DNA from 4 places in the Erwinia amylovora genome. Region 4 is predicted to be linked to each of the others. Evidence: predicted binding sites of a transcription regulator. Region 4 holds the regulator's gene; each other region holds the start of a gene.
What was found. The regulator CRP, encoded in region 4, controls carbon source genes, mostly activating them, when cyclic AMP is high. The targets are predictions, from matches to a motif close to ATGTGANNNNNNTCACAT.
Positions count from the first base shown of each region.

Region 1: deoC (deoxyribose-phosphate aldolase) is a predicted target of CRP. The motif match lies at 4,147-4,164, and genes of this name have one in related genera.
Region 2: epd (erythrose-4-phosphate dehydrogenase) is a predicted target of CRP. The motif match lies at 4,819-4,836, and genes of this name have one in related genera.
Region 3: JGC47_RS12810 (nucleoside-specific channel-forming protein Tsx) is a predicted target of CRP. The motif match lies at 5,655-5,672, and genes of this name have one in related genera.

Region 1 covers NZ_CP066796.1:3,081,422-3,089,011, forward strand. Annotated here, with positions in the region: gene deoD (purine-nucleoside phosphorylase) at 1-348, opposite strand, end outside; gene deoB (phosphopentomutase) at 422-1,645, opposite strand; gene deoA (thymidine phosphorylase) at 1,709-3,031, opposite strand; gene deoC (deoxyribose-phosphate aldolase) at 3,154-3,933, opposite strand; gene JGC47_RS14095 (metal-dependent hydrolase) at 4,196-4,972, opposite strand; gene JGC47_RS14100 (patatin-like phospholipase family protein) at 4,969-6,021, opposite strand; gene JGC47_RS14105 (DUF1328 domain-containing protein) at 6,124-6,285, opposite strand; gene osmY (molecular chaperone OsmY) at 6,408-7,022, opposite strand; gene prfC (peptide chain release factor 3) at 7,296-7,590, opposite strand, start outside.
Region 2 covers NZ_CP066796.1:692,302-699,891, reverse strand. Annotated here, with positions in the region: gene mscS (small-conductance mechanosensitive channel MscS) at 174-1,055, opposite strand; gene fbaA (class II fructose-bisphosphate aldolase) at 1,236-2,315, opposite strand; gene pgk (phosphoglycerate kinase) at 2,399-3,562, opposite strand; gene epd (erythrose-4-phosphate dehydrogenase) at 3,584-4,630, opposite strand; gene tkt (transketolase) at 4,894-6,885, opposite strand; gene loiP (metalloprotease LoiP) at 7,171-7,590, shown strand, end outside.
Region 3 covers NZ_CP066796.1:2,782,698-2,790,287, forward strand. Annotated here, with positions in the region: gene JGC47_RS12780 (protein-glutamate methylesterase/protein-glutamine glutaminase) at 1-666, shown strand, start outside; gene cheY (chemotaxis response regulator CheY) at 717-1,100, shown strand; gene cheZ (protein phosphatase CheZ) at 1,106-1,738, shown strand; gene flhB (flagellar biosynthesis protein FlhB) at 1,757-2,902, shown strand; gene flhA (flagellar biosynthesis protein FlhA) at 2,902-5,007, shown strand; gene JGC47_RS12805 (flagellar protein FlhE) at 5,004-5,426, shown strand; gene JGC47_RS12810 (nucleoside-specific channel-forming protein Tsx) at 5,871-6,737, shown strand; gene speG (spermidine N1-acetyltransferase) at 6,867-7,433, shown strand; gene JGC47_RS12820 (hypothetical protein) at 7,469-7,590, opposite strand, start outside.
Region 4 covers NZ_CP066796.1:261,427-269,016, forward strand. Annotated here, with positions in the region: gene JGC47_RS01120 (YccS/YhfK family putative transporter) at 1-1,917, opposite strand, end outside; gene crp (cAMP-activated global transcriptional regulator CRP) at 1,978-2,610, opposite strand; gene JGC47_RS01130 (OsmC family protein) at 2,975-3,382, shown strand; gene JGC47_RS01135 (phosphoribulokinase) at 3,419-4,288, opposite strand; gene JGC47_RS01140 (YheU family protein) at 4,397-4,615, opposite strand; gene JGC47_RS01145 (hydrolase) at 4,615-5,613, opposite strand; gene JGC47_RS01150 (LysE family translocator) at 5,674-6,276, shown strand; gene tauA (taurine ABC transporter substrate-binding protein) at 6,480-7,457, shown strand; gene tauB (taurine ABC transporter ATP-binding subunit) at 7,473-7,590, shown strand, end outside.

The DNA of each region.
Region 1 (7,590 bases), 990 kb from region 4:
CACTTTGGAATCGGTACAGGCTCCCATGCCAATCACCACATCACGCAGCTTCACGTCGTTGCGTACCGCGCCGCATGAACCAACGCGAATAATCTTCTTTACGCCGAATTCAGTGATCAGTTCTTTGGCATAGATTGAGCAGGAAGGGATGCCCATACCGTGGCCCATTACCGAGATTTTGCGGCCTTTATAGGTGCCGGTATAACCCAGCATACCGCGTACGTTATTGACTTCTACGGCATCCTGCAGGAAGGTTTCAGCAATGTGCTTTGCGCGCAGCGGGTCACCGGGCATCAGCACCACGTCAGCGAAATCACCCATCTCAGCGTTAATATGAGGCGTAGCCATGTTTAATCCTTATGTTATTGCAGGCCAGGTCAAGCTGGCCGGTTACGAACAGTGTTAAAGCGCGCTTTAACCTTCAGAAGAGCGGTTTGCCCCAGGCCATTGGTGACAGGCCGAAATGATGGGCAACCGTCTGGCCAATATCGGCGAACGTCTCACGATAGCCATAATCACCCGGCTTGACGCCCGGCCCGAAAATGAGCACCGGGATATGCTCACGCGTGTGCTCGGTTCCGTGCCAGCTTGGGTCGCAACCATGATCCGCAGTAAGAATAAGGATATCCCCTTCTTTCACCTGCGCCATCAGTTCCGGCAGACGGCGGTCGAACAGCTCCAGCCCGGCGGCATAGCCTGGAATATCGCGGCGGTGCCCCCACGTTGAATCAAAATCAACGAAATTGGTGAACACGATGCTGTTGTCCGGCGCGGTCTTCATTTCGGCAACAGTGGCAGCAAACAGCGCATCAAGGCCGGTCGCTTTAACCTTTTTGGTAATGCCGACCTGGGCATAGATGTCGGCGATTTTACCGACGGAAATCACCTCGCCGCCCTGCTCATCAACCAGTTTCTGCAAAACGGTCGGTGCCGGGGGTTCGACTGCCAGATCGTGACGGTTGCCGGTACGCTCAAAGTGGCCCGGCTTATCGCCAATAAACGGGCGTGCAATCACGCGGCCAATATTGTAACCGCCTGCGGTCAGCGCTTCGCGCGCAATTTCGCACAGTGCATACAGACGCTGAAGGCCAAAGGTTTCTTCATGACAGGCAATCTGAAATACCGAGTCGGCGGAGGTATAAAAGATCGGTTTGCCGCTCTTCATGTGCTCTTCGCCAAGCTGGTCGAGGATCACCGTCCCGGACGAATGACAGTTACCGAGATAGCCGGGCAGATCGGCTTTTTCCACCAGTAAATCCAGCAGGTCCTGCGGGAAACTGTTCTGCGTGTCGCTAAAGTAGCCCCAGTCAAACAGCACCGGCACACCGGCAATTTCCCAGTGACCTGACGGCGTGTCTTTACCGGAAGAAAGTTCGCTGGCATAGGCGTAAGCGCCGATGATGTCAGCGTTTTTATCCAGCCCCGGCGGAAATCTCCCGCTTGATGCCTCTGCCGCTTTACCTAAGCCTAATGCGGTCAGATTAGGCAGATGGAGCGGGCCTTTACGCCCTTTGTCCGCTTCACCTTTGAAGCACGCCTCGGCAATATGGCCGAGGGTATCCGAGCCTTTATCGCCGAATTTATCAGCGTCTTTGCTGGCTCCTATTCCGAAAGAATCCAGCACCATGATAAATGCACGTTTCATGCCGTTCTCCTGCGCGGTTCTCGCGTTAAGAGTTAAAAAAATCCGATCGCAGCAGAATACCGCTTATTGCGAGATTCTGCGATAAATAACTGGCGTTGGCGCCGGCTGCACCTGCCCGACAACGACGGCGTGCTGCAATGCCTGCGCCGCCTGCTGCCAGCCGGCTTCGCTGGCGGCATGGACCACCGCCAGCGGACGCTGGCCATCAACCTTATCGCCCAGCTGCACCAGTTCGCTGAAGCCAACACTGTAGTCAATGCTGTCACTGGCCCGGCGGCGACCGCCGCCCATCGCCACTACCGCCATCCCCAGCGCACGGGTATCCATCGCGCTGACGGTGCCGCTGGTGCTGGCATAAACCGCTTTACTTAGCATCGGCGCGGGCAGGTAACTGTCGATACGCTCAATAAAGTCCGCCGGGCCTTTCTGCGCCGCCACCATGCGCGCGAACACCCCGGCGGCGGCGCCGTTGTCCAGCACCGCCTGCAGCTTCATCCGCGCTTCGTCGCCTGACTTCGCCAGCCCGCCGGAGAGCAACATTTCGCTGCACAGCGCCATCGTCACTTCCAGCAGGCGCGGATTACGATACCCGCCGGTCAGGAACTGCACCGCTTCACGCACTTCCAGCGCATTACCGGCACTGGAAGCCAGCGGCTGGTTCATATCGGTTAACAGCACGGTGGTTTTACAACCGGCACCGTTTGCTACGCCAAAAATAGCCTGCGCCAGCTCCTCAGACTGGGGCAGAGTCGGCACCAACGCCCCGGAACCAACCTTTACGTCCATGACCAGCGCATCCAGGCCTTCAGCCAGTTTCTTGGCAAGGATCGAGGCAGCAATAAGCGGGATGGAATCTACCGTGGCGGTAATATCACGCGTGGCATAGAAGCGCTTATCCGCCGGAGCCAGCGAACGGGTCTGGCCGACGATCGCCACTCCTGTCTGTTTGATAATCTGGCGAAAGCGATCGTCCGGTGGGAAAATATCAAAACCGGGAATGGCTTCCAGTTTATCCAGCGTGCCGCCGGTATGACCAAGCCCACGACCGGAGATCATCGGCACATAGCCGCCACAGGCGGCCACCATCGGGCCAAGCATCAGCGACGTGACGTCGCCAACGCCGCCGGTTGAGTGTTTGTCCACCAGCGGGCCGTTGAGATTCAGCGCCTGCCAGCTGAGTACCGAACCGGAATCACGCATCGCCATAGTCAGCGCCACACGCTCCGGCAGAGTCATATCCCGGAACCAGATCGCCATCGCCAACGCGGCGATCTGCCCCTCTGAAACCGAGTTGTCACGCACGCCGTTGATGAACTGACGGATCTCTTCTTCGCTCAGTGCATGACCATCACGTTTTTTGCGGATGATTTCTTGTGGCAGAAACACAATGACTCCCAGATCAATGCCATCAATGATACGGGTCCATATTGGCGTGATGGCAGTCGCCGTTTTGGATACGCAAACGCAGTGCAGGATGGTTAATCAGACACGGGGTGGATGCGCAATGATTAATAGCTGCTGTCGCTGGCAGCACTGTTAAACCCCGCTGCGTTTAACAGGCTGGCGAGCAGGCTGGATGCACCGAAACGGAAATGACGCGCATCAGCCCAGTCCGGTCCAAGGATGTCGTCTGCCAGTTGCAGATACAGCGCCGCTTCTTCTGCGGTACGTACGCCACCGGCTGGCTTAAAGCCAACCTGCTGGTGAACACCTTTCGCGGCAATAGTACGCATCATGATCTCCGCTACCGCTGGCGTGGCGTTGACCGGCACTTTTCCGGTGGAAGTTTTGATGAAATCGGCACCGGCATCGATGGCTATTTCTGACGCCTGACGGATCAGCGCGTCCTCTTTTAACTCACCGCTTTCAATAATCACTTTTAGCAGCACATTCGCTGCCGAACACGCCTGCTTACAGGCTTTTACCAGCTCAAAGCCGACGGTGCCATTACCGGCCATCAGCGCACGGTACGGGAATACCACGTCAACCTCATCGGCCCCGTAAGCAATCGCCGCACGGGTTTCCGCCAGCGCAATCTCAATATCATCATTACCGTGGGGGAAGTTAGTCACCGTGGCAATGCGAATTTCCGGCGTCCCCTGCTCACGCAGCGTTTTGCGCGCCAGTGGAATAAAGCGCGGATAGATGCAGATGGCAGCGGTGTTACCGGCCGGAGATTTCGCCTGACGACAGAGAGCGAGCACTTTGGCATCAGTATCATCATCATTGAGCGTGGTTAAATCCATCAGTTGCAGCGCGCGCAGCGCCTGAGTTTTGACATCAGACATGATTATCTCCAGAAAAGTTGGATGGGGGCGTTTGACAGGCTCACGCCGGAGATCGCCCGCAATGTGAGGATTATAACAGCCTGTGGGTCATTATTTTGTGGGAAGATTCACGAACAGCATAGGACAGTGGCATCATTGTGAGATGAATTTCGCGGCGATCATCGTCAAGCGGCTGCCAGAGGCGGCAACGGGCACGAAGTAAACGTCAGAATAATGTTAGAATTATCACATCAGAGGATCGTCAGGCTGCCGCTCTCCGTATTCATACGCCAAACAGGGTAAGGGTGTTCTCGCGTAGCGTTTCAGCTATTTGCTGCGGGGGTTCGTCGCGCAGAGCGCACAGGGCGTGCCAGATATCTCTGACTCGCTCAGGACGGTTGGGCTGCCCCTGGAAACCTTGCAGCGGCATATCGGGTGAATCGGTTTCCAGCAGCAGTGAGGTTAGCGGCAGGCGGGCAACAGTGTGACGGGTTTTGCTGGCACGTTCATAGGTGATCGTGCCTCCTACGCCAATCGCATAACCGGCGCGGATAAACGCCAGCGCCTGCTGTTCACTCCCGGCGAAACCGTGCACCACGCCACGCCTCGGCAGATCGATACGGCGCAGCTGCTGCACCAGCTTGTCATGAGTACGGCGCGAATGCAGGATCACCGGCAGACTGTAATCGCGCGCCAGGCGCAGCTGCGCATCAAGCAATGCCTGCTGCCGCTCAAACTGCGGGTGGTCGATAAACAGATCGAGGCCGGTCTCGCCGATGGCCACCACTTTGTGATGACGCCGTTGCAGATGCTGTTCAAGCGCGACAAGGCTTTGCTCATTATGCTCTGCCACCGCCATCGGATGCAGCCCGAGCGCGGCATACACCGCAGAATGCCGTTCTGCCAGCGCCATCACCCGATCAAAATGCGTGGCCGATACGCTGACGGCAATGATTTTCTCTACCCCGGCCTGAGCGGCTCGTTGCAGGCTTGCCTGTTCATCGCCAACGAATGGCGGAAAATCAAAATGGCAGTGCGTATCGACAAAACATGGCGTCATGCCAGCGACCCCTTATTGTAATCAGAATCAGCACCCACCCGTGGTTCCACTCTCGCTCCCAGACGGTTTGCCTCATTGGCCACGGGGGCTGGCGGTATCACAATCTGCTGATGCACCCGTTGAGTATCCTCGTTCAACCACTCGCCAAGCGTGGCAAGGAAGTAACGTCCGCAGCGTCTGCCCAAATGATAATCTTTATTTAACGAGGCCACCCGGCTGCCGAGCGCCATGCTGGACAGCGGGTGCGGCGGATAGATTTCAATAATACGTAGCTGACCCGGCGGCTGGTTAATGAAATGCTGGGTCTGAAGATAGCTCTCTTCATGCAGCTGAATGATGTTGACCAGCGGTTGCAGTGCGCCATCGCTCAACCAGCGTTCCGCCCTTTTTAGCCAGTGTGGCGTCAAGGTGGTTTGCGGCGGAACGGTACGGATAACGACGATAGTTTCAGCCCCGCGCCGCGCCGCCTCACGCACCGGGATGGCATCGCTGATACCGCCGTCCAGATAGCTGACGCCCGCCAGGTTAACGCCGCGACGACAGAAGCCCGGTATGGCGCTGGAAGCCCTGATTAAATCGTGCCAGTTTTCTGAAGTGGGTGCAAAGTAGCTGGCGCTGTAATCGTCGCTGCGGCAGGCACACATATAAAACTCGCGCCCGGAGGCAAACAGTTTCTCACCGGCTTCAATTGCCAGCGGCAGCTCTTTGCGTGTGATTTCAATCAGCCAGTCAAGATCGAGCAAGTGCCCACCGCGCACAAAGCGCAGAGGATCAAAAAAACGTTTACTGGTGGTGTAACGCATAATTACCCGGCGGGCATAACCTGGCTGTGCGCAGACAAAGGCTGAAAGGTTTTGCGCCCCGGCAGAAGTGCCAAGCATCAGATGAAATGGGTTGAAGTGTGCACGTTGAAATTCGTCCAGCACGCCTGCCGTGAAAATACCGCGCTGTCCGCCGCCTTCGCACACCAGGGCAAGCTTGCCTGGCCGGAATCGCTGTAGCCTTAGCGGCTCGATGTTACCAGGGGTAATCGGAATGTGTATGCCCAAGTCAGGTATCCTCTCAGTTACGGCGCGTAAAGAGGATACCCGTCATCATTTACCGCCGTGGAGCGCTTGCTGCCAACCTTTGCAATGCGCTTGAGCAATTGATTATAGCTTCTTACGGCCGGTGAACAGGCTGATCAGGAAGATAACGATACCGACAACGAAGACAACTTTAGCTGCCCATGCTGCTGTACCCGCCAGCCCCCCAAAACCTAATGCCGCTGCAATCAACGCAATAACCAGGAAGATAATACCCCAACGAAACATAAGCCCCTCCTTACCTGTAGTGAAATCGGACTATTGCTTAGCGTCCGGCTGGCCTGAATTTGGCCGGACTATTTCTTAACGGGTGGTACGGGTAGCGACCCCGGTATGGGGCCGCCAACCGGTTACGGCTTCACGCTCAGATCGTTTTTAACGCTTTTCACGCCGTCAATGGCTTTAGCAATGCCTTCGGCACGTTCAGACTGCGCCTGAGTTTTTACCGAACCGCTTAGCTGTACGACACCATTAGTGGTTTCGACCTTCACATGGCGTGACGGTACGATGTCGTCCGCTAACAGTTTAGCTTTGATTTCGCTGGTGGTTGCCGTGTCGCCGGCATAACCGCTCACGCTCTGTTTGGTGCTGTCTTTCACATGCAGTTTGTCGCTAACGGACTTCACGCCTTCGACTTTCTTCGCTACCGCTACTGCTTTTTCTGCCTGATCCTGCGTAGCCACGAAGCCGTTAAGCGTTACCACGCCGCTGTGGGTCTCAACAGAGATATCGGTGCTTTTGATCGCTTCGTCATCAACCAGCGCCGCCTTCACCTTAGCGGTAACGCCGCTGTCATCCATATAGCCGCCAACTTTTTTCATCGAGCTGTCGAGCTTGGCGCCTGCACTGTCCGCGCTGGTCTGCGCTTTATTGGTCAACGATTCGTCTGCCAGAGCAGAACCGCTTACCAGTACAGAACCTACCATTACTGCCATCAGAGTTTTTGCAATGTTAGTCTTCATCATCGATTTGTTCCTTTTGTCTTGGTTCACTCACAACGGTGAGTTTTTCAGCCACAAACGACGTGACTGTAGGGGTCGGCATGGTGCTATCGCCTGTGAACGTTGCAGCAACCGCGCCGCATATTTTCGTCCTGTGGCAATGAATATAGTTGGTAATCAGGATTTCACCGGAAACGGTAGAGCGATTGATTGATAAAGCAGCAAAAAACAGGTTTTTAGGAGCAGTCTGTAAGCGGGCGGACCAGGGAGGCCCGCCGCCGTCGGCATAAAGCGAGATTAATGCTCGCGGGTTTTGCGGAACGTCACGTCAGGATAACGCTCCTGAGTGATGTTCAGGTTGACCATTGTCGGGGCGATGTAGGTCAGGTTATCACCGCCGTCAAGAGCCAGGTTAATCTCATTTTTACGCTGGAATTCGTCAAACTTCTTCACATCGTCGCATTCAACCCAGCGGGCGGTAGAGACGTTGATGGCTTCGTAAATCGCCTCAACGTTGTATTCACTTTTCAGCCGCGCCACCACCACATCAAACTGCAGCACCCCCACCGCGCCAACGATCAAATCGTTGTTA
Region 2 (7,590 bases), 430 kb from region 4:
TTATCGTTTCGGCAAGTGTATAGCGGCGGGATTATCAGGAGAAATGCTAAAATTTAATAGCCAATAAGGAAGGCTAATAACTGCAGTGAATGAGCCGGGAGTGACCGTAAAGGCCCGCCCCGGCTAAAAATCAGTCGCCATTGCGCTGAACAGCCAGCGACTTCAACATCAGGTTATTCCGGCTGTACGGTTTTTTCCGTGGCTTCAGCGGATTTGTTCTGATGAAAATGCACATCCATCTGCGGATAAGGAATACCGATTTTGTGCTCATCCAGAGCCAGTTTGAAGTTTTTCATCAGGTCCCAGTAGACGCTTTGCAAATCATCTAACTTGCTCCAGCAGCGCACCACGACGTTGACGGAAGAACCGGCAAGTTCATTAACGCCGATCTGAACCCCACGCTCCTGTACCACACGCGGATCGGCATCCACCACCTTGCGCAGTACCTCGAATACCTGATCGATATTCGCATCGTAGGCAACGCCAATAATAAATTCGTTGCGGCGCTCCGGCTCGCGTGAGTAGTTAACGATATTTCCGCTGATGATTTTACCGTTCGGCACCACCACAATTTTTCCATCGGCGCTTCTTAGCGTGGTAGAGAAGATATGCACCTGCAGCACCGTACCGCTCACACCACCAAGATCGACGAACTCACCCGCGCGGAACGGGCGAAAGGTCACCAGCAGTACGCCAGCCGCCAGGTTAGACAGCGAGCCTTGCAGGGCCAGCGCAAAGGCAAAACCAGCGGCAGCCAGCGCCGCAATCACCGATGCGGTTTGTACCCCCACGCGCCCTAAGGCCGCAATCAGGGTAAAAGCAATAACACCATAACGTACAAGACCGGAAAGAAAGTCCGCTACGGTTGGGTCGATATGTCGCGCTATCAGCAGCTTGTTAACCGTTTTGGCAATAAAACGCGCTGCCATCATACCTACGATGACGATAACAATTGCTGCAACAATATTCACCACATAGCCAAGCAGTAACGCCTGGTTGCGCACCAGCCAGCCGCCGGCGTTGTTGATGCCGTCTACTACATTCAAATTGTCCATTTCCCTATCCTTTTATTAGCCCAAAACGGGCGTTCAAATTCTTGCCGCGATCGCGACAAATGCTGGAGTAAGGGTAAAGCAATAACGTGTGAAGTGCCAAGTAAGTGGCGAGATGGATTGTATTTTCTGCTTAAAGGCGAAAAAAAAAGGCCCGGCGGGCCTTTTTACAGCATAAATTAATTACAGCACATCGATAGCATTCAGTTCTTTGAATGCCTGCTCCAGACGAACGATCATTGAAGCCTGGGATGCACGCAACCAGACGCGCGGGTCGTAAAACTTCTTGTTTGGCTTATCTGCGCCTTCCGGGTTGCCCAGCTGCGCCTGAAGATAGCCTTCGTTCTTTTTGTAGTACTGCAGGATGCCGTCCCAGGTTGCCCATTGGGTATCGGTATCGATATTCATTTTTATCACGCCGTAGCTGATCGATTCCTGAATCTCGGCAGCGGATGAACCTGAACCCCCGTGGAACACAAAGTCCAGCGCATTGTGCGCCAGGTTGTGTTTTTTACTGACGAATTCCTGAGAATCGCGCAGAATGGTCGGGGTCAGTTTCACGTTGCCTGGCTTGTATACGCCGTGTACGTTGCCGAAAGACGCTGCAATGGTGAAACGCGGGCTGATTTTGCTCAGTTCGGTGTAAGCGTAGTCTACGTCTTCTGGCTGGGTGTACAGTGCGGAAGCGTCCATGTGGCTGTTGTCGACGCCATCTTCTTCGCCGCCGGTGCAGCCCAGTTCAATTTCCAGGGTCATGTCGATTTTTGCCATGCGCGCCAGGTATTTGCTGGAAATTTCGATGTTTTCTTCCAGAGACTCTTCAGACAGGTCGATCATGTGAGAAGAGAACAGTGGCTTACCGGTTTTAGCAAAGTGCGCTTCGCCCGCTTCCAGCAATCCGTCGATCCACGGCAGCAGTTTCTTCGCGCAGTGGTCAGTATGCAGGATTACCGGCACACCGTAATGCTCGGCCATCAGATGTACGTGATGCGCGCCAGAGATGGCGCCAAAAATAGCAGCAGCCTGCGGCTGGTCTGATTTCAGACCTTTACCGGCAATAAAGCCGGCGCCACCATTAGAGAACTGGATGATGACCGGCGCTCTTACTTTCGCGGCGGTTTCCAGCACGGCATTGATGGAGTCAGTACCCACGCAGTTAACCGCTGGCAGGGCGAATTTGTTTTCTTTCGCCACTTTAAAGATCTTCTGTACGTCGTCACCGGTGACAACGCCTGGTTTTACGAAATCGAAAATTTTAGACATGTTAGCTTGTCCTGTTTTTTGTCGGCCGTTTAAATGGAATCGGTTGGATCATTCAGGCGGGGAACTTCGCCCCGCCGCAGAGTTTACTGCTTTGCACGCTCTTCCAGCATGGCAACCGCCGGCAGAACTTTACCTTCTACGAATTCGAGGAAAGCTCCGCCGCCGGTGGAGATATAAGAGATTTTATCTTCGATGCCAAACAGGTCTATGGCTGCCAGCGTATCACCGCCACCGGCAATGGAAAATGCATCGCTGTCTGCGATCGCATTGGCAACGATTTCAGTCCCTTTACGGAAGTTAGGGAATTCGAACACGCCTACCGGGCCGTTCCACAAGATAGTTTTGGCATTTTTCAGCAGGTTAGCCATTGCCAGTGCGGTTTCGTCGCCGAAGTCCATGATCTCTTCGTTATCCTTAACCTCAGAGACTTTCTTCACGGTGGATGGCGCAGTTTCAGAGAATTCCGTGCCCACGCGTGAATCAACCGGAACCGGGATGCCGTACTCGTCACGCAGTTTTTTTGCCGCATCAACGAAATCTGGCTCGTACAGGGATTTACCCACGTTGTTCTCAATAGCCACGAAGGTATTGGCAATGCCGCCGCCGACGATCACGGTGTCGGCGATTTTGACCAGTGAGTTGAGCACGTCAAACTTGGTAGAAACTTTAGATCCACCCACCACGGCCACCATCGGGCGTGCCGGGCTTTTCAACGCTTTGCCCAAGGCTTCAAGTTCAGCCGACAGCAGCGGGCCTGCGCAAGCGACCGGGGCAAACTTACCCACGCCGTGGGTAGAAGCCTGCGCGCGGTGTGCGGTGCCGAAAGCATCCATCACAAAGATGTCGCACAGCGCGGCATATTTCTTAGAGAGGATTTCGTCGTCTTTCTTTTCGCCTTTGTTAAAGCGCACGTTCTCCAGCACCACCAGCTTGCCAGCAGCCAGCTCAACGCCGTTGAGATAGTCTTTCGCCAGAGAAACGTTATCTGCACCCAGCTTTTCTTTCAGGTAGTTGACCACCGGCAGTAGAGAGAACTCTTCGTTGTATTCGCCTTCGGTTGGGCGACCCAGATGGGAGGTAACCATCACTTTAGCGCCCTGCTTCAGCGCCGCTTCGATGGTCGGCAGAGAAGCGCGAATACGTGCATCAGACGTCACTTTCCCTTCTTTTACCGGCACGTTCAGATCGGCACGGATCAGAACGCGTTTACCCGCAAGATCCAGATCGGTCATCTTAATTACAGACATGGTGAACCCTCTCGTTGATTCTCAAAGTTTTATTGACGCAGCCGCGTCCTGGCTGAAACCGCTGGAAGCCATTGCTAATGTGGTATCGATCATGCGGTTAGCAAAGCCCCATTCGTTGTCACACCAGACTAAAGTTTTAATCAGGTGCTGACCGCTGACCCGGGTCTGGGTGCCATCTACAATGGCACTGTGCGGATCGTGATTAAAATCAATAGAGACTAACGGTAATTCCGTGTAGTCAACTATACCATTAAATGCCCCCACCGACGCACTGTGCAGCAGGGCATTGACCTCGCACGCTTTCACCGCATCACGTACGCTGACGCTGAGATCGATCGCCGTCACGTTGATCGTCGGTACGCGCACCGCGATCGCTTCGAAGCGATCGTTAAATTTTGGAAATATGCGCGTTATTCCGGCGGCCAGCCGCGTGTCGACCGGGATAATCGACTGGCTGGCGGCGCGGGTACGGCGCAAATCCGGGTGATAAGCATCAATCACCTGCTGGTCGTGCATCGCCGAGTGAATGGTGGTGACCGTACCCGATTCAATACCCCAGGCATCATCCAGCAGCTTGATAATCGGGATAATGCAGTTGGTGGTGCAGGAAGCGTTCGACACCAGCAGATGCTCGGGCAGCAGCTCTTTTTCATTAACGCCATACACCACCGTGGCATCCAGATCGTGGCCGCCCGGATGCGAAAACAACACTTTCCTGGCACCGGCCTTCAGGTGAGCTTCTCCATCGGCACGACTGCCGTACACCCCGGTGCAATCCAGCACGATATCGACATTCAGTTCACGCCAGGGCAGAGTGTGAATCTCCGGAATATGCAGCAGGCGAATGGCATCATCACCGACCGTCAGCAGGTCGCGCTCCTGACGAACGTCCCAGGCAAAACGCCCGTGGCTGGTATCGTATTTCAGCAGATGCGCCATCCCGGCCGCATCTGCCAATTCGTTAATCGCCACCACCGTAATTTCAGCCCGTCGTCCGGTTTCATACAGCGCCCGTAAAACGTTGCGGCCAATGCGACCAAAACCATTAATGGCAATGCGAACGGTCATAGCACTCCAAATCTGAAATCATCTTGAAATTGGATGTTTAGCCTGAGCCAGCCGTCGGAATTTGTACAGAAAATTATTGCCGTAAGACAGCTTAATGACCCGCGTACAAACGCAAACTGAAACGCTTCAGCCAGAGTAATAGAACTAAGGAATAATGGGAATGACTGGGATCAATTGCGGCGCGTAACTTTCGATCTGCGTCACAAAACGGGCAATGACAGCGGGGAAAAGGGCGGATCGTCGATCCGCCCGCTAATACAGCGTTACAGCAGTTCTTTCGCTTTGGCGACCACGTTATCGACGGTGAAACCGAACAGCTCGAACAGTTTCTCTGCCGGGGCCGACTCACCGAAGCTGGTCATCGCCACAATTGCGCCGTTCAGGCCGGTATATTTGAACCAGTAATCAGCGATGCCCGCCTCAATCGCCACTCGGGCGCTGACAGCTTTCGGCAGCACCGACTCACGGTAAGCGGCATCCTGCTTATCGAAAGCATCGGTAGACGGCATAGAAACCACGCGCGCTTTACGCCCTTCAGCCGTCAGTTTGTCATAGGCGCCAACCGCCAGTTCCACTTCAGAACCGGTGGCGATGAAGATCACTTCCGGGGTCCCGGTGCAGTCTTTCAGCACGTAAGCACCACGGGCAACGTTAGCCAGCTGTTCAGCGGTACGCTCCTGCTGCGCCAGGTTTTGGCGCGAAAGGATCAGTGCCGTTGGGCCGTCGTGACGTTCAATGGCGTATTTCCATGCAATCGCAGATTCAACCTGATCGCACGGACGCCAGGTACTCATATTCGGCGTCACACGCAGGCTAGCCAGCTGTTCAACCGGCTGGTGAGTCGGACCGTCTTCACCTAATCCGATGGAGTCATGGGTATACACCATGATCTGACGGATCTTCATCAGTGCAGCCATACGCACCGCGTTTCGCGCGTATTCAACGAACATCAGGAAGGTCGCCGTATACGGCAGGAACCCCCCGTGCAGGGTGATACCGTTAGCGATAGCGGTCATACCAAATTCGCGCACGCCGTAGTGGATATAGTTACCCGCTGCGTCTTCGTTAATCGGTTTAGAGCCGGACCACATGGTCAGGTTGCTTGGGGCAAGGTCAGCAGAGCCGCCAAGGTATTCCGGCAGCAGTTTACCAAAGGCTTCAATGGCGTTCTGCGAGGCCTTGCGGCTGGCGATTTTCGCCGGATTAGCCTGCAGTTGTTCAACGAATTTCTGCGATTCAGCTGCCCAGTTAGCCGGCAACTCATTTTTGATACGGCGCCTGAACTCTGCTGCCAGCTCCGGGAAGGCTTGAGCATAGGCAGCAAATTTATCGTTCCATGCCGCTTCTTTAGCCTGTCCGGCTTCTCTTGCATCCCACTGTGCGTAGATATTTTGTGGGATCTCAAACGGCGCGTGGTTCCACCCCAGCTGCTTACGGGTCAGGGCGATTTCTTCATCTCCCAGCGGCGCACCGTGGGAATCATGCGTACCGGCTTTGTTCGGTGAGCCGAAACCGATAACGGTTTTACACATCAGTAGCGAAGGCTTGTCGCTGACCGCTTTGGCTTCTTCCACTGCTTTTTTTATCGCGTCCGCATCATGGCCGTCCACGCCGCGCACAACGTGCCAGTCGTAAGACTCAAAACGCTGCGCCGTATCGTCGGTGAACCAGCCGTCAATATGACCATCAATCGAGATGCCGTTGTCGTCATAGAAAGCCACCAGCTTGCCCAGCTTCAGCGTTCCCGCCAGCGAGCAGACTTCATGAGAGATGCCTTCCATCATGCAGCCGTCCCCCATAAACACATAAGTGTTATGGTCTACCACCTCATGACCCGGGCGGTTAAACTGCGCCGCCAGCGTACGCTCCGCAATCGCCATGCCCACCGCGTTGGCGATGCCCTGGCCCAGAGGCCCGGTAGTGGTTTCAACGCCCACGGTATAACCGTACTCCGGGTGCCCCGGGGTTTTGGAATGCAGCTGACGGAAGTTGGCCAGTTCGCTAATCGGCAGATCGTAACCGCTGAGATGCAACAGACTGTAGATCAACATTGAGCCATGCCCATTAGACAGCACGAAGCGATCGCGGTCGGCCCACAGCGGGTTGGTTGGATTGTGGTTGAGGAATTCACGCCACAGTACTTCGGCGATATCAGCCATGCCCATTGGCGCGCCCGGGTGGCCGGATTTGGCTTTTTGCACCGCATCCATACTTAATGCGCGAATGGCGTTGGCAAGCTCTTTGCGAGAAGACATTTTCTACTCCAGGTCGGATTTAACGCTTCGCCGTCCTTAACCTATTGTAATGAATGAGTTATAAGGCAAAGCCAAAGGAAAGTCGACCATCAATGTACATGAAACACGGGTAACATGTACATGGCGCAGGGGCTAAAAAAATTACATAACTTGCAGTTTGGGTGCAGGCCGACTATGCAATTCTGGCAACTCGCGTTATAACTTCCCTGTGCTGGCGGCTTATGCCGCCGGCGAAAGGTTTCAACACTCTGTTTTTACTCATTTTTACCTGAATGGATCACTGGAATGAATAAACGTATCTCTTGCATCGCGCTGGCGCTGGCTGGCCTGCTTTCCGGCTGTCAGAATTTTGACAGTAATGCCCTGATGCAGTCTGGCACCCAGGCCTGGCAGGCCGCGACCCTGAGTGATGTGCAGGTTAAGGAGCTGAGCGACAAGTCTTGCCAGCAGATGGATGGCGAAGCACAAATTGCGCCTGACAGCAGCCCCTATGCTCAACGCCTGAAAAAAATCGCCGCTGCGCTGGGAGATAATATCAACGGCACCCCGGCCAACTACAAAGTTTATCTGACCAAAGACGTCAACGCCTGGGCGATGGCGAACGGCTGCATTCGCGTATATAGCGGCCTGATGGATTTGATGAGCGATAACGAAGTCGAAGGCGTGCTCGGCCACGAAATGGGCCACGTTGCGCTGGGTCACTCG
Region 3 (7,590 bases), 1.3 Mb from region 4:
CTTGCGGCGAAGTCGACGCTGCCTTACCGCAGCCCGCTACCGGCGGACAGCATCAGCGCCATGCGTTTTGGCGTAAAAACGATTATCGCGATCGGTGCATCGACCGGCGGAACCGAGGCTCTGCGCCAGGTACTGACACGAATGCCCGCCACCAGCCCCGGCGTGGTGATTGCACAACACATGCCGCCCGGCTTTACCTTGTCTTTCGCCCAACGTTTGAATTCGCTGTGCGCCATGCGGGTGAAAGAAGCCGTGGACGGCGAGCCGGTGGAGAGCGGCACCGTGTACATTGCTCCCGGCGACAGGCATATGCAGATCGCTGGCTTAGAGAAGGGGTATCAAATCTGCCTTAACCGCAATGCGGCAGTTAACCGCCATCGGCCCTCGGTCGACGTGCTGTTTCACTCCGTTGCCGCCGGGGCTGGCCATCATGCCATTGGTGCCATTCTGACCGGCATGGGCGCTGACGGAGCCAAAGGCCTGCTGGCGATGCGCCAGTCAGGCGCCTGGACGCTGGCGCAGAGTGAACGAACCTGTGTGGTGTTTGGCATGCCGCGTGAAGCCATTGCCCTCCAGGCGGCAGCAGAAGTCATCGATTTGCAGGATATCAGTCAACGGCTGATCGATCGTTGCAGCCGACAAGGTCGGACAAAATCACCAAAGTAAATGCGGTACACCTCCACCGAGTCAGGAGGATTTTTGAGAAAACAATCTAAATGGATAAAAACCTACGTTTCCTGGTCGTTGATGATTTTGCCACCATGCGCCGCATCGTGCGCAATCTGTTGCAGGACCTGGGATACAAAAATATTGAAGAGGCTGAAGACGGCCAGGATGCGCTGAACAGACTGCGCACCTCATCGTTTGATTTCGTGGTGAGCGACTGGAATATGCCGAACATCGATGGTCTTCAGCTGCTGAAAACCATTCGTCAGGAGCCTGAACTGATGAAGTTGCCGGTGCTGATGGTCACCGCCGAGGCAAAACGCGAAAACATTATTGCCGCCGCTCAGGCCGGTGCTAATGGTTATATCGTTAAACCTTTCACCGCTGTCACGCTTGAAGAGAAGCTGGGCAAAATATTCGAAAAACTCGGTTAACGACAATGACAATTGATAATAACGCCGACAACTTCAAAGATATTTTTTCACGTATCGGGCAGCTGACGCGTGTGCTGCGTAACAGCATGGCCAACCTGGGTCTTGAACAGGTGCTGAAGGAGATGGCCGGCGCCTTCCCGAATACCCGCGACCGTCTTGACTACGTGGTAGATAAAACCTCTCAGGCCGCCAACTGTGCATTAACCTGCGTCGAGGTGGCCCGCCCGCTTCAGGAGCAGTTAGGCAGCCAGGCGACTGCCCTGTCGGCCAAATGGGACGCATGGTTTGCCAATCCACAGCCACTTGAGGACGCACGCGAACTGGTTATTCAGACGCGCGCCTACCTGCAACAGGTTCCTGAGGTCACCCGCAGCACCAATCAGCAGCTGACCGATATCATGATGGCGCAGGACTTCCAGGATTTGACCGGGCAAGTTCTGCAAGGCCTGGTGAATGTGATTGAGCTGGTGGAAAAAGAGCTGATCTGCGTGCTGCTGGAAAATATGCAGGAATTAGAACCCGATCGCGACGATGCTCAAGCGCAGCTGAAAAATGGTCCGCAAATCAATTCCACCGCCGAAGGCATTGTCGCTTCACAGGAGCAGGTTGATGATTTGCTGGAATCGCTTGGCTTCTGAGTGAGCTGATACGCCACTATGTCGCAAGAAAGTGATAATGAAAAAACCGAAGCCCCCACGCCCAGTCGGATTGCCAGGGCGCGTGAAGAAGGACAGATCCCGCGTTCCAGGGAGCTGACCACGCTATTGATGCTGCTGGTTGGCTGGGGGCTGATGCTGTGCTCCGGCGGTAATCTGGTGCGCAGCTTACAGGGTTTGCTGCACAACGGTCTGATTTTTGACCGGCTGTTGATCCTCGATCCGGCGCAGATGCTGCAGCGTAGCGCTTCCCTGCTTGGTCAGGCCTTTATGGCCATCATGCCGTTTGTCTTCGGTCTGCTGCTGACGGCAGTCAGCGCACCGCCACTGATCGGTGGCCTGATCCTGAGCGGAAAGTCGTTAGCGCCGAAGTTGAAAAAGCTCAATCCGCTTAGCGGTATCAAGCGCATGTTTTCAGCGCAGATGGCGTCAGAGATGGTGAAGGCCATTCTGAAAGTGCTGCTGGCCACCCTCGGCGGTGGACTCTATCTGCTGCTGAATAAAGAGAAGTTTATCCGGCTGATTTTTGAACCGCTCGGTATGGCGTTAACCGATATCAGCAGCCTGCTGCTTGGCTGCCTGCTGGCGGTGATTATGTCACTGATCCCGATGGTCGCTTTTGACGTGATTTACCAGTTGTACAGCCACTGGAAAAAGCTGCGCATGAGCCGTCAGGAGATCAAAGATGAGTTCAAGAAGCAGGAAGGCGACCCGCAGATTAAAGGGCGCGTCAGGCAGATGCAGCGCGCCATGGCGCAGCGCCGCATGATGACCGATGTACCGGATGCGGATGTGATAGTGAATAACCCGACCCACTACTCCGTGGCCCTGAAATATCAAGATGGCAGCCTGGGCGCACCCAAAGTAGTGGCGAAAGGCAGCGGTCTGGTTGCCTTACGCATTCGCGAACTGGCTGAAAGCCATAAGGTTCCGATGCTGGAAGCGCCCCCGCTGGCGCGAGCACTCTATCGCCACTGTGAGATTGGCGCACCGATACCGGCCGATTTATATCATGCGGTGGCGGAAGTCCTCGCCTGGGTTTATAGCCTCAGGCGCTGGCGTAAAGGCTATGGACAACGGCCAAACACCCCTGAAAACCTTCCGGTGCCTGAAGCGCTGGATTTTGCCCAAGAGAGTAAAGAGTGATGGCCAATCTAGCCACCCGGTTACGTTTACCGAAGATGAAAGACACGCAGTGGCAGGTTCTCGCCGGCCCTGTGCTGATTATGACCATCCTGTCGATGATGATCCTGCCGCTGCCGGCCTTCGTGCTGGATCTGCTGTTCACCTTCAATATTGTGCTGTCGATCATGATCCTGCTGGTGGCCATGTTCACCCAGAAGACGCTGGAATTCTCGGCTTTTCCGACGGTCCTGCTGTTCTCCACGCTGCTGCGTCTGGCGCTTAACGTGGCTTCAACGCGTGTGATCCTGATGGATGGCCACACCGGAACCGCTGCCGCCGGCCACGTTGTTGAAGCCTTTGGTAATTTCCTGGTAGGGGGTAATTTCGCTATCGGGATTATCGTCTTTATTATCCTGATCATCATTAACTTTATGGTCATCACCAAGGGTGCCGGGCGTATTGCCGAAGTTGGTGCACGTTTCACCCTGGACGGGATGCCGGGCAAACAGATGGCGATAGATGCCGATCTCAACGCCGGACTGATTGGCGAAGAGGAAGCCAAGCGCCGTCGCCAGGAAGTCACCCAGGAAGCCGATTTCTACGGTTCAATGGACGGTGCCAGTAAGTTTGTCCGCGGTGACGCGATTGCCGGACTGATGATCATGGTGATCAACGTGCTTGGCGGTTTGATGATCGGCATTATGCAGCATGATATGTCGGCGGGAATGGCGGCAGAAACCTATACGCTGCTGACCATCGGCAACGGACTGGTCGCGCAGATCCCAGGTCTGGTGATCTCTACCGCTGCCGGCGTGGTGGTCACGCGGGTGGTCAACGAGCAGGATGTTGGCGAGCAGATGATCGGCCAGCTGTTCAGCTCGCCACGCGTTATCTTGCTGGCAGCAGGGGTGATCGGCCTGCTCGGTCTGATCCCCGGCATGCCGAACGTGGTGTTTTTACTGTTTACCGCCGTGCTGCTGGGCATCGCCTGGTGGCTGCGCGGCCGTCAAGGCCAGCAAGGCGCACGTCCCGGTAGCCCGACGGAATTGGCGGAAGATAAGGCGCGGGCCGAAGCCGAAGCGGCACAGGTCAATGAAGCTACCTGGTCAGACGTGCAGATGGAAGACGTGCTCGGGCTGGAAGTCGGCTACCGGCTGATCCCGATGGTCGATCAGGAACAGCAGGGCCAGCTGCTGACGCGCGTACGCGGCATCCGTAAAAAGTTTGCCCAGCAGATGGGCTTTTTGCCGCCGCCGGTGCATATACGCGATAACCTCGATCTCTCTCCCACCTCCTACAGCATCTTGCTGAAAGGCGTTGAGATCGGTCGCGGCGAAGTGATACCGGAACGCTTTATGGCGATCAACCCGGGTTGTGCGGAAGGTGACGTACCGGGCACCGCCTGCGTAGAACCGACCTTTGGCTTACCCGCCCTGTGGATCGATGAGGTACAGCGCGAGCTGGCACAAACGTTGGGCTATACCGTGGTCGATCCCAGTTCGGTGGTCGCTACCCATCTGAATCATCTGATCAGCATCCATACCGAAGAGCTGTTTGGTCGTCAGGAAGCGCAACAGCTGCTTGACCAGCTGACCAAACAGTCACCTAAGCTGGTAGAAGACCTGATACCAGGGGTGATCTCGCTGACCACGCTGCATAAGGTGCTGCAAAACCTGCTGGCCGAACGTATTGCCATCCGCGACATGCGCACCATCATCGACACGCTGGCCGAATTTGCCAGCGCGCAGAGCGATGCCGATGAATTAACCGCCCGCGTACGCGTGCGGCTGGCGCGCTCAATCACCCATCAGTGGTTTACCGCTGACGACGATATTCAGGTGATTGGGCTGGATTTGTCACTGGAACAGCTGCTGGTGCAGGCTACGCAAAGCGGCAGCGCCATTGAGCCAGGTATTGCGGAAAACCTGATGAAGCAGACTGGCCTGGCGCTACAACATCAGGAAGGCATTGGAGCCCCGCCGGTGCTGCTGGTTAATCCCTCTCTGCGCCTGATGCTGTCACGCTATTTGCGGCGCATCTTCCCGCAGCTGGTGGTGTTGTCAAGTCAGGAGATTAATAGCCAGCGAAATGTGCGCATGACCTGGATGATCGGGGGGCAGTCGTGAAAAGCGCGCTGCCTGCCCTGCTGTTGATGCTGCCGATTGCCGTGCACGCCAGCCACGGCGGCGCCTGGAGCAGTCAGAGCTTCGGTGGCGTTATTTCTCGCGGCCAGCAGGAGATCACCAGCCGTCCGCTGCAGCCTGGCGCGCCGCTCCCCGCTTCGGCAACGGCAGCGCGGGTGGCATGGCGTATCACCCCCGACAGCGCGCCACCGCCGGATCTTAAAATAACGTTATGCAGCCGGGGGCGCTGCATGGCGTTGCCCGCGCTGGCCGGTGAGCAAACCTTACCGTCGTCATTTCCCGCCGACGGCCCTTTTCGTTTTATTTATTCCACGGTGACGCGAGGCTCCCTGCAACCCGCACTCACCATCCTCAGTAATCAGCTGACCGTCAACTATCGTACCGGCGCGCTATTGCGATGACGGGCAAGGCCGGCGCGTCCATCGCGCAGCGGCTGGCTGTCAGTCGGCGATCCCGGCCTTTATCTATAAGAATACTTATTCACTGGTGCGTTTAGCGCGGATTCAAAACCCTGCTATCTGCAACAAAATCGGCAGGATTTGCTCATTCAATACCAGGCAATCGTTTACCCCGACGTTTAGATGCCTGAACAGCACGTTAGCGATAAAGTTCACTCTGCACTGATTAATTTGTGATAAAAATCACACTTTAACCAAATCGAAATGAAACACACTTTGACAAGTGTGAGTGATATCTATTTGCTAGAGCGCTGACGGCGGCACACTGCCGCAGAATTCATGCGGGTGTTTTTGCCTTCGCGATAACCACCCATTTCGCCTGTAGAAGCGGCAACCCGACCTGAACGATAGCTGCCAGACAGGTCACTGAGCATGTGAAAAGCACTAATGAAATATAAAATAATCATGGCCGGAGCGCTGGCCGCGCTTTCTTATACCCAATCCTCCGTCGCTGAAACCGGCAACGCCGAATACGTTTCAGACTGGTGGCATCAGAGCGTTAACGTGGTGGGCAGCTATCACACCCGCTTCGGACCCAGGCTGAATAACGATGTGTATCTCGAATATGAAGCCTTTGCGCATAAAGACGGGTTGGATTTTTACGGCTATATCGATGTGCCTAAATTCTTCGGCACCGGCAACGGTAATAACGTCGGCGCCTGGGATGACGGTTCCCCGTTCTTTATGGAGATTGAACCACGCTTCTCCATTGATAAACTGACCGGCACCCAGCTGGGCTTTGGCCCGTTTAAAGAGTGGTATTTCGCCAACAACTACGTCTACGACATGGGCGATAACAAGGCCAGCCGCCAGAATACCTGGTATATGGGGCTGGGCACCGACATCGACACACATTCTGATATGGGCTTGTCTTTGAACGTATACGCCAAATATCAGTGGGAGAACTATGGCGCAGCTAACGAAGACCGCTGGGACGGTTACCGCTTCAAGGTGAAATACTTTGTGCCGCTGACCACACTGTGGGGCGGCAATCTGAGCTATATCGGCTTTACCAACTTTGACTGGGGTTCGCAGCTTGGTGATAACGCCAGCCCGGCACGAACCAGCAATTCCATCGCCTCCAGCCATATTCTTTCTCTCGGCTACGATCGCTGGCACTACTCGTTTGTTGCGCGCTACTTCCACAACGGCGGACAGTGGAACGACGGCGTGGTGCAGAACTTCGGCGCCGGGGATTTCACCGTGAAATCAACCGGCTTTGGCTACTATCTGGTGGTTGGCTATAACTTCTGACAGCGAACCGGCCTGCGCCAGGGACGCCAACATGGCTAACAGCTCAACGCGCCGACCGGCGCGTTTTTTTTGCCGCCGGTAAAACGTTATACTTGCTGGGCAATACAGCATCTGCAAACAGGAAGAGTTATGTGTGCCAAATTTGTTGACCACGACGTTACGCTGCGCCCGCTGGAGCGGGAAGATCTGCGGTTTGTCCACCAGCTGGATAATAACGCCAGCGTGATGCGCTACTGGTTTGAAGAACCGTATGAGGCTTTTGTGGAGCTGTCAGATCTCTATGACAAGCACATTCATGACCAAAGCGAGCGGCGCTTTGTAGTGGAGCATGCCGGAAGCAATGCGGGGCTGGTGGAACTGGTGGAAATTAATCACGTCCACCGCCGGGCGGAGTTTCAGATTATTATCGCCCCCAGTCATCAGGGCAAAGGACTGGCCAGTCAGGCGGTTAAGATGGCAATGGATTATGGTTTCTCGGTGCTGAATCTCTACAAGCTTTACCTGATTGTCGATAAAGAGAACGAAAAGGCGATTCACATCTATCGCAAGCTGGGCTTTGAGGTGGAAGGCGAGTTAATCCACGAGTTCTTTATTAACGGTGAATACCGTAACACCATACGTATGTGCATCTTCCAGCCTCAGTTTCTTGAGCGTTTCAAACCCGCACAGGGCATGGTGCAACCTGCGGCACAGTAAGCAGGCCGGAAATCCGGCCTGCTCTGGTTTAATAACTAAGCCCCGCGAGCGCCGACAGGACTCATCACCACCTGCAGGCGCGGCGGCTCAATTTTGTACATCCCGCCATAGAACGGGTCAACCACCAGCCAGCCAGGGAACCCGAGCAGTGGAATAT
Region 4 (7,590 bases):
CTCCAGCACGTTGCTTTCTGAACCCGGCCCGTCATATTCCAGCCGCTGCTGGCAACGTTGCAGAGCGATCTCGCAGGACTGAAGATAGCGCTCCGCCAGCGAGGCGGTCAGCATAGTGTGTTCCCGCGCCATAATCGTCATGGCGTTAATATGTTCAACGATAAGCTGGCTGTGGGTTACCCACAGTTTCATATCGGACAAATAGCGGGAATCGAAGCCAGGCTCCTGCATCGCCTGATTCAGGGAGTTATACAGCGCGTTATGCGCCTGATTAACTTTGATACGCTGGTTTGCCAGCTTGCTGACATCCTGTTCACTACCCAACAACATCTGCAGCGCCTCCTGATAAGCCTCCAGCGCATCATGCGCGTTCTGGCGCAGCAACCCGCTCTGCCACTGTGGCCACAGCCAGATGTTGCCGCCAAGGGCAATCAGGCAGCCCATCAACGTATCGATCAGGCGCGGCAATAAGAAGCTCTCGCCGTTTAGCGACAAAAGTTGGAGAGAATACACCGCCGTTACGGTAAAGCCCACCGTCGCCCAACCGTAGAACTTGCGTAAAATCAGGTAACTGGCCAGGGTGATGGCCAGCATCACCAGTAATGTCATTGACTCAGGAGCATGCAGGCGCAGGGCCAGTGCGGCAACCGCCAGCCCGGCCAGGGTGCCAAGCGCACGGTGCTGGATGCGGACCCGGGTGGCACTGTAGCCGTTCAGGCTGACAAACATCATGGTCATCAGTATCCAGTACGGCTTCGGCATAGCCAGAAACAGCGCCAGCGTACTGGCGAAGGTCAACATCACCGCATAGCGTGCGGCGGTGCGCAAGGCGGTAGACTTAAGCGAAAGGTAGCTTTTCAGCGCCGGCAGCAGCGGCAGGTGGCGCTGACGGTCAGCCATCAAATCGCGGCGATAAAGCGGGCGTTGAGTGCGCAGCACGCGCGCAATACGGCTGAAATGGTAGTAGCAAAAATTACCCACCGGATTATCCGGATGCTGACGCACGATCTTCTCCAGCGCTTCCAGCGGCAGTTCCATCTCAAAACGTCTGGGGAAGCGGTGATACAAAATATCGTCAGCCAGCTCGCGCAGACGTGCGGCGATGCGCTGCGCATTCCAGCGGATCACCGCCTCGGCGTGGCTCTGACGCACCAGTTTTTGCACGTCTTCCGGCTGATGCAGACTGACGGCGATGTGCTCCTGCAGGTCAAGCGCCACCTGGAAAGCGCGCGTCAAAGGCTGGTAATGCTGGTTGCGATTGGCTGCCAGCATATGAATTTGCTGGTAACAGGTAGTGATAAGATCGACGGCCTTTTGCTGGCGAGCAAACAGCGGCGGCATAGCGGATGAGGGGTCGTTTAGCTGGTTTAAATGGCGATACTTTGCCTCGCAATAGTCGGCCAGCTCGCGGTACAGCAGGCTAAGCGTTTCGCGCATCGGCTGCTCTTTCCACAGCCAGAACCAGAACCAGTTAAATACCCCGTACCAGATGGTGCCAAGGATATACAGTAACGGAGGTTGCCACATCGGTACTTTGCCAGCGAGGCTCAGGGTGAATATGGCGGCAATCAGCGAGGCAGGCATCAGGCGGGCATGCAGCGGGCCGATCTCGCCGGTGATCCCCAGCAACATCGCCATCAGCAGCAGGATCAGCGGCAGCGGAACCCCCTGAGCGCCGGCATACTGGATAATAAAACTGCTGCCGGCGAACAGGCCTCCGCCCAGCATCAGGCGTTCAAAGAAGTGTTTGTGCGGCGTATCCAGCCCGGCATTGTTACAGCAGGCGGGAACCAGTGAGAACAGCAGACCTTTCTGTAAGTCTCCCAGCAGCCAGCCCAGTGCAACCGGCAAACACAACACCAGTGTTTGCCGCAGCGCGTAGTTCACTTCAGGTTGATAAATGATTCTGCGCCACATCCGCCGCACCAGATAGAAAAAGGCGCGACAGAGGCTGGCGCGCCGTGGGTTCAGGGGCGATTAACGCGTGCCGTAAACGACGATGGTTTTACCGTGTGCGGAGATCAGGTTTTGATCTTCCAGCATTTTCAGAATACGACCGACCGTCTCGCGCGAGCAGCCGACAATCTGGCCGATCTCCTGACGCGTTATTTTGATCTGCATCCCGTCCGGGTGCGTCATTGCATCGGGCTGTTTTGCCAGATTCAGCAGCGTCTGGGCAATGCGTCCGGTCACATCAAGGAAAGCTAAATTACCCACTTTTTCCGAGGTGACCTGCAGGCGACGCGCCATCTGCGAAGACAGGCGCATCAGGATGTCAGGGTTGACCTGGATCAGCTGCCGGAATTTTTTGTAAGAGATTTCAGCTACTTCACAGGCTGCTTTGGCACGTACCCAGGCACTGCGTTCCTGGCCCTCTTCGAAGAGGCCCAGCTCGCCGATAAAATCACCCTGGTTGAGATAAGAGAGGATCATCTCTTTGCCTTCCTCATCCTTGATCAATACCGCTACTGAACCTTTGACGATGTAGTAAAGGGTTTCCGCCTTCTCACCCTGATGTATCAGCGTGCTTTTGGATGGATATTTGTGAATATGGCAATGGGACAGGAACCATTCGAGAGTAGGGTCTGTTTGCGGTTTGCCGAGAACCATTCGCTGTTATCCTCTGTTGTCGTCGTACCTGAATACATCCGGTTTACCCCGCAGCAAGTTTCACGATCCCCTTGCTGCCGCGCGTAAATTGATTGGGATATACGGGGGCTGAATCCCTGCCAGGCTTTGTTATAGTCAAGCGTTCCGACAGGGAAGGAACGGGCCGCTCCGGGGCAGGCCGTATGCTGTCGTTTCGTTATCACCAACATCATGATGCCGGTGAAATTTACAGCCTCGTTTGTAGCACAGCTTGGGATGGCTGTCTTCTGTTGTCTCGCTTCAGCATAGTCAGAAAAAGAGAGCGTTGCCGTTTTAATCACGGCGGCGTACTCTGCTGTAACTAAATGAATTGGAGGATGTTGTTATGCAGGCACGGGTTAAGTGGGTCGAAGGGATGACGTTTTTGGGAGAATCCTCATCTGGTCATCAGGTGCTGATGGATGGTAATTCGGGCGATAAAGCGCCAAGCCCAATGGAAATGGTGCTGATGGCCGCCGGCGGCTGCAGCGCCATTGACGTGGTGTCAATTTTGCAAAAGGGCCGCCATAGCGTGGCTGACTGCGAAGTGAAGCTGACCTCAGAACGCCGCGAAGAGGCACCGCGTATCTTCACCCGCATTAACCTGCATTTTGTTGTCAGCGGCAAAGCGCTGGCGGATAACGCGGTAGCGCGTGCGGTCGATCTCTCTGCGGAAAAATACTGCTCGGTGGCGATTATGCTGGGCAAGGGGGTGGAGATGAGCCACAGTTATGAAGTGATCGAACTGACCTGATCCCGCCCATCCTCTTAGCCGTAAAAGGAAAGAACTTCAGCCGATTTTCTTTCCTTCAATCAACCGCTTAACCAGCGGCCCCATGATCAGCTCCATCGCCAGCCCCATTTTTCCTCCCGGCACCACCAGGGTTTTGATATGTGAGATAAACGAACCCTGCAGCATGGACAGCAGGTAAGGGAAATCGATATCTTCCAGCCCCTGAAAGTGGACAACCACGAAACTCTCATCCAGAGAGGGGATGCCACGGGCGGCAAACGGGTTGGAGGTGTCCACCGTCGGGACGCGCTGGAAGTTGATATGGGTGCGTGAAAACTGCGGAGTAATAAAGTTGATGTAGTCCTCCATTGAACGCACCACGGAGTCCATCACTGCTTCGCGCGAATGGCCGCGTTCGCTGGTATCGCGCACCAGTTTTTGGATCCACTCAAGGTTGACGATGGGCACCACGCCAACCAGCAGATCCACGTTTTCCGCCACGTTATGCAGCGGGGTGACAACGCCGCCGTGCAACCCTTCATAAAACAGCACATCGGTCGGTTCTGCCAGCGGCTGCCACGGCGTAAAGGTGCCGGGCACCTGGTTCCAGGGCACGGCTTCATCGTAGGTATGCAAATACTTACGCGACTTTCCTTTACCGCTGCGACCATATTCGCTGAATGTACGCTCCAGCAGTGCGAAATCATTCGCTTCCGGGCCAAAATAGCTGACGTGTTTACCCATATCGCGCGCTTTGCGGATCGCCATATCCATCTCCGGGCGGGTAAAGCGGTGGAAGCTGTCTCCTTCTATTTCTGCTGCATGCAGGCCCAGCTGCTGGAAGATCTTCCTGAATGCCAGGCTGGTGGTCGTGGTTCCTGCCCCGCTGGAGCCGGTAACGGCGATAACCGGATGTTGAGTCGACATAGCGTACTACTTCCTTAAAAAACGGGTGGCCCTGCATTGGTAACATGCTTTGTCGACACATGTCATCAATACGGCAGCGATGAAGCTGATATAACCTGGCGGACGGGGTTAGCCGCGAAACTGGCCGCGCGGCATAATGTTGACCGACTCGTGCAGTTCAGACCACACCAGCACCACCTCGCCGCAGCTCAGCTGACGGCGAACATCGGCGACTTTCTGTTCCAGCGATCGCTCATGCTCGCCATAATCGGTGCCTTCGCGCAGCACAAAGGATTCAATCAGGTTATCAAGTGTTGCCGAATCGAGCTCTTTCCAGGGAATAATCATCAGTTGTCCAGCCAGGTGGTAAGCCATTGCGGAATGCGTTGCTCCAGCCACATTTGTGGGCTGCGCAGCGTTCCGCCTACAAAACCAACGTGCCCGCCATGCTGCGTCAGCTGATATTCAACGTTTGACGGCAGCAGGGCAGGATCGGGGATCACATCAGCGGTCATAAAAGGGTCATCCTGCGCGTGAATGATCAGCAGCGGCTTACGCACGCCGGGCAGCAGCGGCATGGCGCTGCTGCGGCGGTAATAGTCGCTGGCATCAATAAAGCCATGAGCGCGGGCGGTAATCGCATTATCAAAATCACGCAGCCGGCCAATGGATTCGAGCTGCGCCAGGTCGACGGGCAGCGTGCCCGGCCAGGCATGCAGTTTCAGCAGGTTAAGCAGATAACGCTGATAAACACGGAAAAAGCCCTGTTCCAGCCGCCGGCTACAGGGTTCCAGCATCAGCGGTGCAGAAACTGCCACCGCGGCGTCGAGCAGGCAGTGATCCCCCTGCTTGCCCAGCAGGCAGGCCAGCATATTCCCGCCCAGCGAGAAACCCACGGCGGCGGTCGGCACCCGGCCCCATTCAGCGCGCAGCCACTGTAAAAAGTAGCTGGCATCACCGGTTTCGCCAGAGTGATAGATGCGGTTCAGGCGGTTGGGTACGCCGCTACAGCCGCGAAAGTGCATCACCACGCCCAGCCAGCCACGCGCTTTCAACGCCTGCAACAGGCCGTGCGCATAGGGGCTGTGAAAGCTGCCTTCCAGGCCGTGGAACAGCACCACGCGCGGCTTATTGCGCGCCCGGGCCGGGTTTTCGCTCCAGGCCAGGTCGACAAAATCACCGTCCGGTAGCGTCAGTCGCTGCCAGTGCGCTTTCAGCGTCACCCGGCGGCGCACCAGGCGCGGCAGAATGGTTTGCAGATGCGCGTTGCTGGCCCCTGCCATTGGGCGAAACGGGTTTTCAGCCAGGCGATCAAAAATCATGTGGTCAGAGCTTGTCGGATCCATAGCGCGCTGTTAGCTTCATCAGGTTGTTTATTTTTCCGGGGGGTGAGGAGCACCCGTTCTATGGAACTGAGTCAGTTTTTATCCATGTCAGGCTTTCTCTGGGTTGCTGCCATTACGCCCGGTCCTAATAATATGTTACTCACCGCCTCCGGCGCGAATTTTGGTTTCTTTCGCTCTCTGAGTTTGTTGATGGGCATCATGATCGGTATGCAGGCTATGCTGCTGATGGTGGCGTTTGGCGTCGGCGGACTGATACTGCTTTATCCCTCCCTGCATCTTTTTTTCAAAGTGGCGGGTAGCGTTTATCTGCTGTGGCTGGCGTGGAAAATTGGCAGCGCCGACTATGAAAAGCTGGATACCGACAAGACTCCGGCCGCGCGGATGCCGTTCTGGCAGGGCGGCCTGCTTCAGCTTATCAATCCTAAGGCGTGGCTGATGGCGCTGGGAGCCGTTGCCAGCTTTAGCCTGGCGGGTGAAGCTTATCGTACCTCGGTGGTGGCTATCAGTATTGCTATGGCGCTGGTCAATGCGCTGTCCGGCGTTATCTGGTTGGGATTTGGTACGCTGATTGGCCGCATTTTGCGCAGTCGCCGCGCCTGGACGTTGTTTAACGTATTGATGGGTTTAGTGACCGCAGCCTGCGTCCTGCTGATTTGGCGCTGAAGGCCCGGCGGGAATGGGTGCTAACCGTCGACCTGAAGCGTAAATCAGGCTTAACGCCGCTTATGGCTCTATTCCGGCAATAGAATGCGTGAAAAGTGCTAAGCACCTTTTGTTATAAATAATAATTTTTAATTACTTTATCAGGACAGATACGCCCGGTTACAAAGGAGTCATACAGCAATAACCATCGAGCGGAACGTGCTATGGCGGGTAAATTTTCGGTTTCCATTCTGGCGGCGGCACTGTCGCTGACGGCACTCAGCGTACAGGCGGTGGAGGTCACCATTGCCTATCAGACATCGGCAGAGCCGGCGAAAGTCGCGCAGGCCGATGGCACCTTGGCTAAAGAGAGTGGTGCTAAGGTCGACTGGCGCAAATTCGATAGCGGCTCAGGCGTGGTGCGCGCGCTGGCTTCCGGCGATGTACAGATTGGCAATATCGGCTCCAGCCCGCTGGCCGTTGCCGCCAGCCAGCAGGTACCGATTGAAGTCTTCCTGCTGGCCTCACAGCTCGGTAATTCTGAGGCGCTGGTGGTGAAAAAAGAGATTAACCATCCGCAAGACCTGATCGGCAAACGTATCGCCGTCCCCTTTATCTCCACCACCCATTACAGCCTGCTGGCAGCCCTCAAACACTGGGGCATCAGGCCCGAACAGGTGCAGATCGTCAACCTGCAACCACCGGCCATTACCGCCGCCTGGCAGCGCGGCGATATTGACGGTGCTTACGTCTGGGCGCCGGCCGTTAATCAACTTGAAAAACAGGGGAAGGTGCTGACCGACTCATCCCAGCTGGCCAAATGGGGCGCGCCAACGCTGGATGTCTGGGTGGTGCGCAAGGATTTTGCCGAACAACATCCTGACGTGGTGACCGCTTTCGCCCGCAGCGCGCTGGCCGCGCAAAAAAACTATCTCGATAATCCGCAGCAGTGGCTGAAGCAGGATGAATATCTCGGCAAGCTGTCGCGCCTGAGCGGCGTGCCTGTGGCACAGGTGCCCGCACTGGTGCAGGGAAATACCTATTTCGGTGCAAGGCAACAGGTTGAACAGCTGAACGGCCCGGTTAATCAGGCGATAATCGACACGGCTAAATTCCTGAAAGAGCAAGGGAAAGTACCGCAGATAGCCAGCGACTACCGCAGTTTTGTCACTGACCGTTTCGTCAAACCTTTGGCACAGTAAGCAGGAGCGCCGCAAATGCTGACTGTCTCTCATCTTCGCGCCAGCTATGGGGAAAGGCTGGTTTTACAGGATATTAACCTGACGATCGACAGCGACGAGCTGGTGGTGGTACTCGGCCCGTCTGGCTGCGGCA